One region of the Ruegeria sp. BB7 genome, then DNA from elsewhere that is predicted to be linked to it. Evidence: riboswitches for the same ligand, from Rfam matches in the RefSeq annotation. Region 1 holds a riboswitch; each other region holds the start of a gene.
The links. Region 1 has a riboswitch for cobalamin ahead of ACR0D7_RS17510 (DUF1636 family protein). Riboswitches for the same ligand answer to the same signal wherever they lie in the genome.
Positions count from the first base shown of each region.

Region 2: it holds a riboswitch for cobalamin, as region 1 does, so the genes downstream of both, ACR0D7_RS15990 (CbtB domain-containing protein) here and ACR0D7_RS17510 (DUF1636 family protein) in region 1, are expected to answer to the same signal.
Region 3: it holds a riboswitch for cobalamin, as region 1 does, so the genes downstream of both, ACR0D7_RS16060 (DUF1636 family protein) here and ACR0D7_RS17510 (DUF1636 family protein) in region 1, are expected to answer to the same signal.

Region 1 covers NZ_JBQFUV010000017.1:23,041-27,549, reverse strand. Annotated here, with positions in the region: gene ACR0D7_RS17515 (DEAD/DEAH box helicase) at 1-1,703, opposite strand, end outside; cobalamin riboswitch at 1,901-2,108, shown strand; gene ACR0D7_RS17510 (DUF1636 family protein) at 2,212-2,568, shown strand; gene ACR0D7_RS17505 (ABC transporter ATP-binding protein) at 2,565-3,350, shown strand; gene ACR0D7_RS17500 (ABC transporter substrate-binding protein) at 3,370-4,317, shown strand; gene ACR0D7_RS17495 (FecCD family ABC transporter permease) at 4,343-4,509, shown strand, end outside.
Region 2 covers NZ_JBQFUV010000012.1:69,502-74,010, forward strand. Annotated here, with positions in the region: gene ACR0D7_RS15970 (DUF302 domain-containing protein) at 1-4, opposite strand, end outside; gene ACR0D7_RS15975 (DUF1636 family protein) at 145-489, shown strand; gene ACR0D7_RS15980 (hypothetical protein) at 486-980, opposite strand; gene ACR0D7_RS15985 (CbtA family protein) at 1,045-1,743, opposite strand; gene ACR0D7_RS15990 (CbtB domain-containing protein) at 1,748-1,918, opposite strand; cobalamin riboswitch at 1,956-2,162, opposite strand; gene cobF (precorrin-6A synthase (deacetylating)) at 2,206-2,949, opposite strand; gene cobA (uroporphyrinogen-III C-methyltransferase) at 2,942-3,670, opposite strand; gene ACR0D7_RS16005 (cobyrinic acid a,c-diamide synthase CobB) at 3,667-4,509, opposite strand, start outside.
Region 3 covers NZ_JBQFUV010000012.1:83,414-87,922, reverse strand. Annotated here, with positions in the region: gene ACR0D7_RS16070 (NAD(P)-dependent oxidoreductase) at 96-1,052, opposite strand; gene ACR0D7_RS16065 (LysR substrate-binding domain-containing protein) at 1,155-2,039, shown strand; cobalamin riboswitch at 2,112-2,321, shown strand; gene ACR0D7_RS16060 (DUF1636 family protein) at 2,405-2,794, shown strand; gene cobW (cobalamin biosynthesis protein CobW) at 2,791-3,846, shown strand; gene cobN (cobaltochelatase subunit CobN) at 3,850-4,509, shown strand, end outside.

The DNA.
Region 1 (4,509 bases):
GCTACAGCTTTCTTCTGTCGCGGTTTGGCAGGTTGCGGCTCAACAAGGCGAGGCGGTTTTCCCTCGGCTTTTGCCGGGCTTCTTTTGCCTTTTGTGCCGCGCTTTGGACCCGACTTACCAGATTTTGAAAGATCGGGTGCTGTCTCCAACCTTACGATGTCTTTCGTGCGTTCGACCTTCATATCTGGTCCGATGGCCTTCAAGAAACCGGGTACGCTGCTTTCACGTATTTCTATGTAGGTCACGTCCTCTGCGATGCGGATCGCGCCAATATCGGCCTTGGTGATATTCCCGGCCTTACACACCATTGGCAGAAGATAACGTGGAGACGCATTTTGATTGCGCCCCTCAGACAATGAGAACCACACGCTCGGCCCAAAATCTGCCTGTGACCTTGGCGCAGCTGTAGCCACGTCGCTCAACTCTTCGGGCGCGGAATGTTGGCCTTTGTATTGCCGGACATATGCGGCAGCAAGTTGCTCTGGCGTGAACTTCGCCACCAGTTCATCCACCGACGCGCGCTCGCTGTCGGCAATGTCTGCCTCCCAGTCATCAGAACCGAACATCCGCGCCAAATCCTGTGCATTGACTTCGTCAGCCGACGGTGCCGCGCCCCATTGGGCGGTAAGTTTGGCGAATTTCAAAAGCCGTTCGGCTTTTTTGACCGAACTCGGAGCAACGATCAGAGTGCTGACACCTTTGCGCCCGGCACGTCCGGTCCGACCAGATCGGTGCAGAAGGGTTTCATGGCTGTTGGGCAGTTCAGCATGGATCACAAGATCCAAATTCGGCAGATCAATCCCTCGTGCCGCGACATCTGTTGCGACACAGACCCGGGCGCGCCCGTCGCGCATCGCTTGCAGGGCATTCGAACGCTCGCTTTGCGTCAGCTCTCCTGAGAGGGCTACAACCGAAAATCCACGGTTTGACAACCGGGCCGTCAAGCGACCCACCATGGCGCGGGTGTTGCAAAACACGATGGCGTTTGGGGCCTCGTAGTACCGCAAGACATTGATGATCGCGTTTTCCCCATCACGAGGGGCCACTTTCATTGCCCGGTATTCGATGTCGGCGTGCTGGGTCCGTTCACTGACGGTGCTGACACGTTCAGCATTCTGCTGGTACCGGGTGGCAAGATTTGCAATGGCGCGTGGGACTGTGGCTGAAAACAGCAGGGTCTGCCGGTCCGTCGGTGTTTCTTCGAGGATGAACTCCAGATCCTCACGGAACCCAAGGTCGAGCATTTCGTCGGCCTCGTCCAGCACCACCGCACGCACCGCTGTCAGGTCGATCGAGCCGCGCATGATGTGATCGCGCAGGCGCCCCGGTGTCGCTACAACGATATGCGCACCACGGGCCAGTGCACGGCGTTCATCGCGCATATCCATGCCGCCGACACAGGAAGTAATGAAGGCACCTGCATCTGCGTAAAGCCAACCAAGCTCTCGCTTGACCTGCATAGCAAGCTCGCGTGTTGGGGCGATAACCAGCGCCAAGGGCGCCCCGCTGGTGTCAAATACTTCTGCCTCGCCCAAAATTGTGGATGCGATGGCCAGACCGAAACCTATAGTCTTGCCTGATCCGGTCTGAGCCGAGACCAGCAAGTCCCGGCCCTTAAGTTCTGGGTCTGATACGGCCTCTTGGACTGGAGTCAGTGTGGTATACCCTTTGCGCGAAAGGGCATCTGAAATTGTCTGTTTCATGGTTCGGCTCTTTTGGGTGCTGCGGCCACCCTCAGAGCGTCCAACAGACGGATCAACGTCGAAGCGCTGTCCATACTGAGAGAAGAACCGGATGTATAGTGTTGATGATTGTGGGACGTGAGAACGACCATTGCGTTTAACCGGCACAGAAACTGATTGCAGTCTGGAAAAACCATTTGACCCAACTCCAGTTCTCGGGCACTCGTTCCCCAGATGGTCCCCGCGGGTGCTAAAGCGGGGTGAAAAGGGAATACGGTGAGGTTGGCCGACTGGCACCAAGTCCGTGACTGCCCCCGCAACTGTAAGCGGTGAGCGACGCCAAATACCCACTGACCCAGAAGGTCGGGAAGGACGGCCAAGCATCGACCCGCAAGTCAGGAGACCTGCCATCAAGTGTTTTAACCAACCCGGGGCGGGGCGTCCTGGAAGGAGGCTTTGATGGCACGTTTCATGCGTGTTTACATGATCGGCACCTTCTGCTTGCGCTTGGCAACAAGTGGAGTGGGTAATGTTGGATACACCTGATCATTTCCTGCTGATTTGTTCGACCTGCAAAGGCGAAGACAACGCAGACGCATTGTGCCAGGCATTGGCTGCGAAGCTGCCTTCGGGTTTTGCACTGCGCAAAATCGCGTGCATGGCGGGTTGTGCACACCCAACGACTGTTGGGTTTCAGGCATCAGGAAAGGCGCAATATCTGTTCGGTGACATTGAAACGGAACAGGACATCAAAGCTTTGGCTGAATTCGCCGGGCAATTTCGCCTCAGCGAAGATGGGTGGACCAGCGCAACAGACAGGCCACCACAGTTATTCGAAAAGACGTTGTCTCGGCTGCCGCGGCTTGAGTTAGGGGAGTGTCGATGAATTCCTCATCCTTCTTGGTTGCCCGGGATCTTGCATATCATGCCCTCAATGGTGACGCCTTGCTGCAGCAGGCATCTTTTGAGTTAGATGAGGGGGCCATTCTGGCCATCGCCGGGCCAAACGGTGCTGGTAAGACTACGCTTCTGAACCTTTTGTGCGGCGCAGTGGATCTGGCGCTGGGGGATGTTCTGGTCAAAGGGCGCAGTCTTCGGCAGATGTCGGCAGTTGAACGCGCACGAAAAATCGCAGTCGTCAGCCAGCAGGAATACCCGGACGGAAGGTTGGCATTGCGGGACTACGTTGCTCTTGGTCAAATTCCGATTCGATCCGATCGCTCGACCGATGAACATGCTACGGAATTGTCGAGAATTTTGCGGCTGACCGGTCTGGGCGCTCTTGCGGATAAAAAAATGGCTGTCCTGTCTGGGGGTGAGCGTCAGCGGGCGCATATTGCGCGTGCCTTGGCGCAGAACCCCTCATTGCTGTTTTTGGACGAGCCGACCAACCATCTGGACCCGGATGCCAAGGGACGGATGCTGTCTCTGGTTGCCGAGTTGGGGATCACCGTGGTGATGATCGTCCACGATTTGGTCATGATCCCTGAATTCGCTACTCATGTGGCGTTGATGAAGTCATCCCGGCTTACCAGTTTTGGCCCTGTGGACGAGGTTCTGACGCCCGAACATGTACGTGAGACTTTCGGTGTCGACTACCTAAGCTTCCACCACGAAGGCCGTGTTATCCCGGCGCTGGATATCCGAAAAACAACTGTTTCAAACTAGACAAAGGAACCTCCTCAAAATGAAGCACATCTGGTCCGTGGCACTTGCCACTGCCATTGCAGGCGGCGCATCTGCAAATGAAGTAACAGTCGATAATTGCGGCGAGCCGCTGGTGTTCGAAACCCAGCCCGAGCGTCTGGTTGTGCATGACATGAACATGACCGATATGGCTTTTGCTTTGGGTTTGCAGGACAAGATTGTCGGTCTGACCGGCATCACAGGTTGGTACAAGACCAGCCCTGAGTTTGATACGCTTCGCGGTGACATCCCCGAGCTTGCGCCAAAATACCCGACGGTTGAAAACCTTGTCGCGGTTGCGCCAGACTTGTTTTTCGCCGGTTGGTACTATGGCATGAAGCCGGGTGGTGACGTCACCCCGGACACGCTGGAACCCTTTGGCATCAAAACCATGATCCTGACGGAAAGCTGCGTGCATCTGGATAAGGACCGCCCCGAGGCCAGCATGGACCTGTTGTTCGACGACGTTCTGCGTCTGGGCAAGGTGATGCATGTCGAAGACAAGGCCGAGGAATTGGTGAGCGGCTGGAAAGACGAACTGGCAGCCATTGAGGCCCAAACCGCGGAATTGCCGAAACCACGTGTCTTCTTGCTGGATGGTCCCGCAGATGCGCCCTTCACCGCTGGTAAGTTCGCTATTCCCGACGCGATGATTACAGCAGCTGGCGGCGAAAACGTAACTCATGACATGGAAACCAGCTGGGGCCGCACGTCGTGGGAATCCGTGGCTGCATCAAACCCGGAATTCCTGGTGCTTTTGGACTATCAGACCGGTAATGGGGCGGCCGATACCTTCAAGTTCCTTCAGGAACACCCGGTTATGTCCCTGACCGACGCCGTGAAAAACGAGCGCTGGATCGGTTTGCGCTACGAAGAGCTGACACCGGGGCCGGCCAATATCGAAGCGATCTCGAAAATGGCTCAGGCCATGCATCCGGGCGTCAACTGATATGGGCCGATTTGGCCTCTTACTCATGTTGAGGGCGGTCGGTCTGGCCGCCCTTTTGCTGATTTCAACCGTGTACGGTACAACTCCAATTCCTACCGTGGATGCATTCGACGCTGTCCTTTTGGGCACTGGTCTGGTCGACGGAGAAATGGCCCCCGCGCATCGGATCGTCTTTGACCTGCGCTTGCCGCG
Region 2 (4,509 bases), on a different contig from region 1:
GCATGTCGGGGCCTCGTTTTGTGTGACTGACCAAGTGATGACAGAAATCCCCGATGGGCGCACCTACAATCCTTTTGCATTCAGGATTGCGGAAACGGCCATAAACCCTCAGAAACATGCGGACGATACAGGATGAGGCCGCGTGTGGACCGGATACACCTTTTGATCTGCAGCAGTTGTTCAGGCCAGCGCGACCGCGCGGCCGAGCACCAGGCCGTGGGCGCAGCTCTGTCTCGTGCCGGATTGGAAGATCGTGTTGAGGTCTCGGATCACGCCTGTTTCAGCGGCTGCACCGAACCGACCGCGCTGGCGCTGCAATCTGTTGGCCGGGCTTCGTATGTGTTTTCAGGGATCAATGTCGTTGCGGATGCCGAGGACATCGCCGCAACCTGTAAAACCTATCTGGATAGCCCCGCTGGTTGGATCGAAGACGCCCGTCCTTGCGGGCGGCTTCGGATGTGTTTGCGTGCGCGTATACCGGCGCTTTAATCGACCTGAACGGTGATTGCAGCACTGACCGGAACATCGTCGACTGTCAGCGGGCTGTGGCTGTTGGCGTTCAGTGAGACCGAGACCTTGACCTCACCCTTAGGCAAATCAGGGATGTGCATCCAGTTGCCATAGAGACGGGCTAGTTTCTCGCCATTTACATAGACATGCGCGTGACCTTCGCCCTCCTTGTCGGCGGCAGAAGCGTTTTCCGGTGAGAACCGGAAGTTTTGCGGCAGGACGTGCAGATTCCACCCGGCCATCGGATCTTGGGTCAGCGCAATTTCCAGTCCGGGCGCGTCCGGGCCTGCGGGCAGGTTCACGGCAGTTGAGTGGTCATGTGCCATCGCCTCGGCATGAGCACCGCCGTGATGTGCGGGGTCGCCGTGGTCGTGGCCGTCAAACGTGACGCCGTTGGCTGCGGCCAGCACGAATCCTGCGCCACCGCCGAACACCAGACCGATTGCAAATAGGGCAAGTGAGCGAGCCATTTTCTTTCCTAACAGGTAAAAAGAAACGCGCCGGGCGGAACCCGGCGCGCAACGGATGAAACGATCAGGCCGTCGCGTCGATGCGCTTGCCTTCGCTTTGCCAGAAATAACCGGCGAAAGCGCCAACCAGAACCCAGGCCACCAGACCGATGCCAAAGGCACGGGCTGCGAACAGGGCGCCAATCTCGGTCGGGACAGGGCCAGTGAACACATCGGGTTCAGGCGCGCCGATCAGGTGCGGTGCCAGCAATAGGGCGGCCGCGACGACATAGCTGATCAGGTTGCTGCCAAAGGCGATCAACCACATCGCTACGATCGCTGCGCCAACTGTCGCAAACCACCAGACCTGACGTGCGTAAACGTCAGCTGCTGCCACACCGGGCACTTCGGGCGCCAGGGTAAACCCTGGTGCAAGGTGGAAAGCGACAAAGCCCGCCAGACCCCACAGAACGCCGGTACGGCCATCAATCTTGTGGCCATTGCCTTCAGCCACCGACATCAGGGCAACCATCATCAGCGCGTAACCGGTATAAGTCAGCATGGTGAAGATAACGCTGAGCGCGTCACGGGTCAGTTCGGAGAACATGCCCGGCAATTCCGGATGCGCTGAAACGGCCTCGGCTCCGAAATGCACCAGCTCACCAGATTCGTACAGTTCAGCGTGCAGCAAAACGGGTTGCACAAAGACCAACTGCAGCAAGGCGGCTATCAGCCCCGCTGCAGCACCAGCGAACAACGCGCTGGTCAGTATACGACTGAACATGGTCTTAGTGGCAGGGGAAGCCGGTCGCGTGACGGACGTCATGCGCAGCATCGTGCAGTGCTGCGGCCTGAACGTGACCGGTCAGTGTGACGATGCCCAGACCCAGAACCACTGCGAACATGACCGGTACAAAACCTGTGCGCGCGGCGGATGCTGTTTTTGTTAGTGTTGCCATCTTTAGTTCTCCTTTGCCGCCGCACCCGACGGCCGGTGTTTCAATTACATGCCTGGCAGGTCTCCTGGCTTGCGGGTCGATGCCTCTGTTCGCCTTCCCCCTGAAAAACAGGAGTGGCTGGTTGAACAGGGCTCACCGCTTACAGTCGCGGGGGCGGCTTTGGTTTTGACCAACGCATTGGTCGCACCAAATTCCCTCTTAGCTTCCGGATGCCTCCGGCGGGACCAGACACCTTCATTTAGACGTTTTGATGGTTGCGGCGCAATCGTCATTTGCGACCTATTTCGTCAGTTCACGCGCTTTTTCAATAAATAGATATCCATGATCCAGCCATGATCGGCGCGCGCGCTGGCGCGCGTGTCTAGAATCTGCTGTGCCACGCCTGTCAGAGGCCCCGAGATCAGGATTTCCTCTTTCATACCGACGTAAGCGCCCCACCAGATGTCATATTCGGCCATCTCCAAGGATTGGAACGAACATTCGCCATCCAACATAACCGCAACTTTTGAGGCATTTACGGGCCATCCTTCATCGCGGATACGCCGTCCAGTGGTAACCACATAGGGCGCACCCAAATCGTTGATCGGAATCGCATGGGCCGCGGTCAGAGCCTGCAGCGCGGTGATTCCGGGAACGACCCGAGTTTCCGGTTGTGGGGTCAACCGTGATGCGATTCGCAGAGAGCTGTCGTACAGCGACGGATCGCCCCAAATCAGAAGCGCCACATGGCGAACGTCGGGATTGGCCGAGATCGCCTCCTGCCAGCGCAAAGCGATCGCATCGTGCCAGTCATCGACACCTCGCAGATAGCCATCATCCGACCGGCGCTTGGGAATATCGAAATAGGCAATCTGCGGCGGCGTGTCGGTAACGGTCGCGATGATTTCTTCGCGCAACCCAGCCAGATCGGCCTTATTCTCACCTTTGCGGGGGATCAGGATCAGATCCGCATCGCGGATGGCCTGCGCACCCTGCAAGGTCACGTGGTCCGGGTTGCCAGTGCCGATACCTATCAGGGTCAGGTCAAACATCGTCAAATTCTGCCAATGGGCCATATAGGATCAGGGCCGGGGCTGTGCCAATCTCAGTGCTCAGTTGTTCAGACAGTGCTCCGACGGTTGCACGGTGCAGCTTCTGATCTGGTGTTGAAACGGATTCGGCCATCATCGCAGGCGTGTCCAAAGGCAACCCGTGTTTGTGCAGGGTTTTGACCAATAAAGGAAACGTCCGCTTGCCCATGAATACCACAGTCGTCGCATCAGGATCGGCCAGAGCGGGCAGGTTCAGGTCTTCGGGCAACTTGCCGCTAACGTCGTGGCCGGTGACGAATTGTACCCGCCGCGCGGTCAGCCGGCGGGTCAAAGGAATACCCGCCGCCGCCGCCGCTGCGACCGCCGATGGAATGCCGGGGATGATTTCGTATTCGATCCCGGCTTCACGCAAGGCAAGCAATTCCTCTTCCAAACGACCGAACATCCCGCCATCGCCGGATTTCAAACGTACGACATGCTGACCGGTCTGCGCATACTCCACCAGCAACCGGCTGACATGGTCCTGCTTGGGAGAGGGCCGCCCGGCGCGTTTGCCGACGCCAACCAAATCGGCATCCTCGCGCGCATGGCTTAGGATCGGGCCGCTGCTGAGATCATCAAACAACACCGCGTCGGCCTTTTGCATCCGGTCGACAGCTTTCAGCGTCAACAATTCCGGATCGCCAGGGCCAGAACCGATGAAGGACACAAACCCGCTCATGCCGAGGCCTCCGCGATCAGGTGAAAGAATGTGCCGGTCACATAACCGCGTACCGATCCGGTCTGCGGGCCCTCGGCGCCTTCTGCGTCAAACACGCGCGCTAGCGGAGCGTCCGGCTGCTCGACAATCGAGGAATAGTGGAACTCATGCCCGCGCAGGGCCGAGCCGACCTCGTAGCCAGGCATTTGAGCCAGCAATTCCGCCTTGCGGTAGCCGAGGTTGAACTTGCGCTTCTCATACGAAGTCACCAGCCCCAGCAATCCTGCCATCTGATGACGGGCGCCATCCTTGTCGATCAAGCCCTGACCTAGGGCCATGTACCCCCCACATTCTCCATGAACCGGCTTAGTTTCCGCATGTCTGCGAAGCCCCGCCAGAAAAGTTTCCGCAGCGGCCAGTGTACCGGCATGCAGCTCAGGATACCCACCAGGCAACCAGACCAGATCCGCATCCGGATCTGGGGCCTCGTTGGCCAACGGAGAGAATGGCCGTATTTCTGCCCCGGCCGCGCGCCAGCCTTCCAGCAAATGAGGATAGGTGAATGAAAACGCCGCGTCGCGTGCCAGCGCGATCCGCTGGGCTGGGGGGCGCGGCAGCGTGGCGGACGATGGCCCTTGCGGGCCTGAGGACGCCGCCATCTTGATCGCCTCCAAATCCACATGCTCTCGCAGAAATGCGGCATATCCGGCAATCGCCGTTTCAAGATCGGGATGCTCGACCGCCTGGATCAGCCCAAGGTGCCGCTCGGGTAGGGTCAAGTCTCCTCGACGGGGAAGAACGCCCAGAACCGGCAGTCCCTCGCGTTCCATCCCCAATCGGGTCAGGCGCTCATGACGTGG
Region 3 (4,509 bases), on a different contig from region 1:
AGAGAATTTTTCTGCACCAGTTCGACTTCAAAACAGGTACTCGCCTCCACTCCTACAACATCACATACCGCCCATATTATTTAGTGTATCCTCTGTTATTCGACTCCACGCCCCTGTGGAACAACCTCATATCCCGGTTCCTCAGGCTCATCATCCAACATCTCTGGTGGAAAACCCGGCGCCGTGATATCCAGCCCCGTTGCCTCTTCCAACCGCCTGATAATGTTAGGGGAAAGCTCGCGTTCACCGAACCGGGCAATGCCGTCTTCGAAGATTTGGATCATCACCGGATTTATCTCCAACGGCACCCCAGCGCGGTCGGCGACGTCCTGAAACAGGCCAATGTCCTTTTTCACCAGATCCATCGTGAACGAAATATCACGCGACCCGTTCAAAATAACTTGGCTTTCGGTTTCGTGAACAAACGAGGTTCCCGAAGAAATCTTGATCGCCTCATATGTGGTATTGAGGTCCATGCCTGCGGCCTTGGCTGTTACCAACGCCTCGGCGCAGGTGATCAGGTTTGCGGTGGCAAGATAGTTGGTCAGCACCTTGAGAACCGAGGCCGAGCCTAATTCGCCCGTGTGCAGCACACGCCGACCCATGGTGGTGAGGAAGGGCAGGATTTGCTCGAACGTCGCACGATCACATCCGGCGAAGATCGAGATGTTGCCGGTTGCTGCACGGTGGCAACCGCCGGACACGGGGCAATCGACCGCAGCGCCTCCGCGTTCGATTACCATGGTCCCCAGTCGCTTGGCTTCGGCCTCATCGGTGGTTGACATCTCCATCCAGATTTTGCCCGGTCCGACTTCGGACAGCATCTCTTGCATGACCGCGTCAGAGGCGGCGGGTGATGGCAAGCAGGTAATGACGGCATCGCAATCCCGCATCATTTGCGCAGAGTTTTCGGCTGCTTTGGCACCTTTGGCCACGAATTCGGCCACCAGATCGGGGTTGAGGTCATGGACCGTCAGGTCAATTCCGTTGCGCAAAAGCGATCCTGACAGTTTACCGCCGACATTCCCCAAACCGATAAATCCAACTTTCATGTTTACCTCCTGACGGTCGTATTTGGGCCAAGTATCTATGTTGCCCGCTAGAAACAAAAATGATTAATATGCCAATATATGGTCAAATAATTTTGGTGCTAAATGGATCGCCTGCCAAATCCCACATGGTTGCGCAGCTTTGAATCCGCAGCACGGCATCTGAATTTTACCACCACAGCGAGGGAACTTGGCCTGACGCAGACGGCTGTTTCATTACACATCCGCTCGCTTGAGGCCGAACTGGGGCAAAAACTATTCACCCGGAACGCGCGGAGGTTGGAACTAACCGAACTTGGACAGTCCTATTCGCTGACGGTCCGGCGCTCTCTGGCAGATATCGCGCTGTCCACCAACAGTCTGTTTGGCCCTGCCTCACGGCAGACCCTGACAATCCGCGCGGCGATATCAACTGCAACGTATTGGATAGCTGCAGAACTGCCTGACTTTACCGTGCGGCACCCGGAAATCCCTGTGCGACTGGTCTCACACATCTGGAATGACAGCATCGCGCCCGGAGATGTGGATGTAGAAATTCGGCTTGGTTATGGCGATTGGCCTGGGGTGATCTCCGAGAAACTGACCGAAGAAAAATTGGTGCCGGTGAGCCGGGCTGGGGGCGGCTTGCCGACGTGTAACAACCTGCAAAAGGGCCCTCTGATTCATATCCTTGGATACGAAGACAACTGGGCCCGCTATTTTCAGGCCAATAACATCGCACCCCCGGATCAAGCGCCTCAGCATTCGGTGGACACTTCGGTGGCTGCGCTGCAGCTTGTCATGGCCGGCGCTGGCTATGCGACGATTCTGGAACGGTTTGCGCGAAACGCGATCCGGCAGGGTGCACCGCTTGAAATTACAGGCCCTGCGATTCCCTTTGCTCAGTCACATTATCTGATCAGCGCGCAGGGAGCTGCCCAGCCGACAGCGGCCGCGGGGCTGTTTTGCGCGTGGCTGCGGGATCGGATTGCGCTGGATGCCGCTGATTGACATAGGCTGGTCGCTTTTCTGACCTGAGCAAGAGCAACCCATACCTCGTGCTTGACAACCCCCCTGCCCGTGCCGCATGTCCGACGCGCTGGTGTCCATCTTTGGATGGATGAAAAGGGAATGCGTCAACGGATCATCCGCCAAACGCAGCCGCCCCCGCGACCGTGACCGGAGAGGGTGCCCAAAGCCACTGGCCAACAAGGCCGGGAAGGCGGGACATCTGCCGGGGCTTACGCCCCTATATCCGCAAGCCGGGAGACCTGCCAGCGCCCGAAGTTGAAACCGGACGGGGTGATCCGGTGTCGGGCCCATGTGCAGACGTGGCCCGCATGAAACCCCGTCCCCCGCGAAGAGGATTTGGGGGGATGAGAGACGTGACCGATACTGCACCAGTCGAATTGCTGGTCTGCACCACGTGCCGCCGTGGCCTGCCCGTCGAGGATGACGACCAGCGCCCCGGCACATTGTTGCATAAAGCCCTGGAACGGGCGGACTTGCCCGAGGGCATCACGCTGAAACCGGTCGAGTGCCTGTCGAACTGCGATCAGGGCTGTTCCATCGTGTTGCGCGGCGGGGCAGACCGCTGGACCTTTGTCTATGAGAACCTGAACGAAACCGACCACGTTGACGTCATCGTCGACGGAGCGACCAAGTATCTGGCCACCGAGGACGGCTTGGTCAAATGGCGTGAGCGTCCCGAGCATTTCCGCAAAAACTGCGCCTCGCGCATTCCCCCGATTGGAGCCCCGAAATGAGCAATCTGGAAAAACTCCCCGTTACTGTGATCACCGGCTTTTTGGGCTCGGGCAAGACCACGCTGGTCAAACACCTGATGCAGAACCCTCAAGGCAAGCGTCTGGCCGTTGTGGTCAACGAGTTCGGCGATGTAGGCGTAGATGGCGATATCCTGAAATCCTGTGCAATTCCGGATTGCCCGGCTGAGAACATCATGGAACTGGCAAACGGCTGCATCTGCTGCACCGTGGCCGATGATTTCATCCCAACAATCGAAGCCCTGATGGCGCTGGAGCCGCGCCCCGATCACATCCTGATCGAAACGTCAGGTCTGGCCCTGCCAAAACCGCTGCTGAAGGCGTTCGACTGGCCCGATATCCGGTCCAAGATCACCGTGGATGGTGTGATCGCTTTGGCCGATGCCGAGGCCGTCGCCGCCGGTCGCTTCGCCCCGAATGTCGAGGCCGTAGACGCCCAGCGCCTGGCCGATGACTCGATCGACCATGAAACGCCTCTGTCCGAAGTGTTCGAGGATCAGATCTCCTGTGCCGACATTATCCTGCTGACCAAGCCAGATCTGGCCGGTCCCGAAGGCGTTGCCAAAGCTAAGGAAGTCATCGCCGCCGAAGCCCCGCGCCCGCTGCCCGTGGTTGAAGTGGCCGAGGGCGTCGTGGACGTGCGCGTCGTGCTGGGTCTGGAGGCCGCTGCCGAGGATGACATGGAGGCGCGTCCCTCGCATCATGACGGCCACCACGACCACGAGCATGACGATTTCGAAAGCATTATCGTCGAACTTCCCGAACAGTCCGACCCTGCCGATCTGGTTGCCAAGATTGAACGTCTGGCCAAGGAGTTGAACATCCTGCGCGTCAAAGGCTACGCCGCCGTTCAGGGCAAACCCATGCGCCTGCTGGTGCAGGCCGTCGGTGCCCGCGTGCGCCACCAGTACGACCGCCCATGGGAACCCGGCGAAGAGCGTCGCTCGCGTCTGGTGGTCATTGCCGAGCATGACGACATCAAAGAGGCCGCAATCCGCGATATCCTTGTGGGTGTGACCGAAGCTGCCGAGTAAACCATGCACGTCGTCTTCCGCGAAAGCCACGGGTTAGAAGAAACCGAGACCCCGACCGATCTGGGCCAGAGCCCGGCGGATCTGGTGGTGTTGTCCTTTTCCGACAGTGACCTCGGAGCTTTCGCAGCGGGCTGGCATCGTGGTGGCGACCCTGAGGGGCGGATGCCGACACTGCGGCTGGCCAACCTGACGGCGCTGAAGCATCCGCTGTCTGTCGATACCTATGTCGAACAGACTTTGGAGGGTGCCAAAGGCATCCTGATCCGTCTGATTGGCGGCGTACCCTATTGGTCCTATGGCCTGCAGCAGGTTCTGGCGCTGGCGCAGGCCAAGGGCATCGCGCTGGCGGTGCTGCCTGCGGATGGGCGCGAGGACACGCGGCTGGATGAGTATTCCACCCTGCCCGTCTCGACCCTGCGTCGTCTGGCGCATCTCTGCGACACCGGCGGAGAGGTCGCGGCACAAGCCGCCCTGGCGCAAATGGCGCTGGCAGCGGGGCTCTATGCCGGTCCAGTGATGGGCGCCAAGACCCTGCCCGAGTGCGGTGCATGGTGCCCAGACCGTGGCGTGATCCCGGTGGACACCGCCTTTTCCGGCGACGCGAAACGCATCATTGTCACCTTTTACCGTGCCTATCTAACATCTGCAGACACAGCTCCGGTT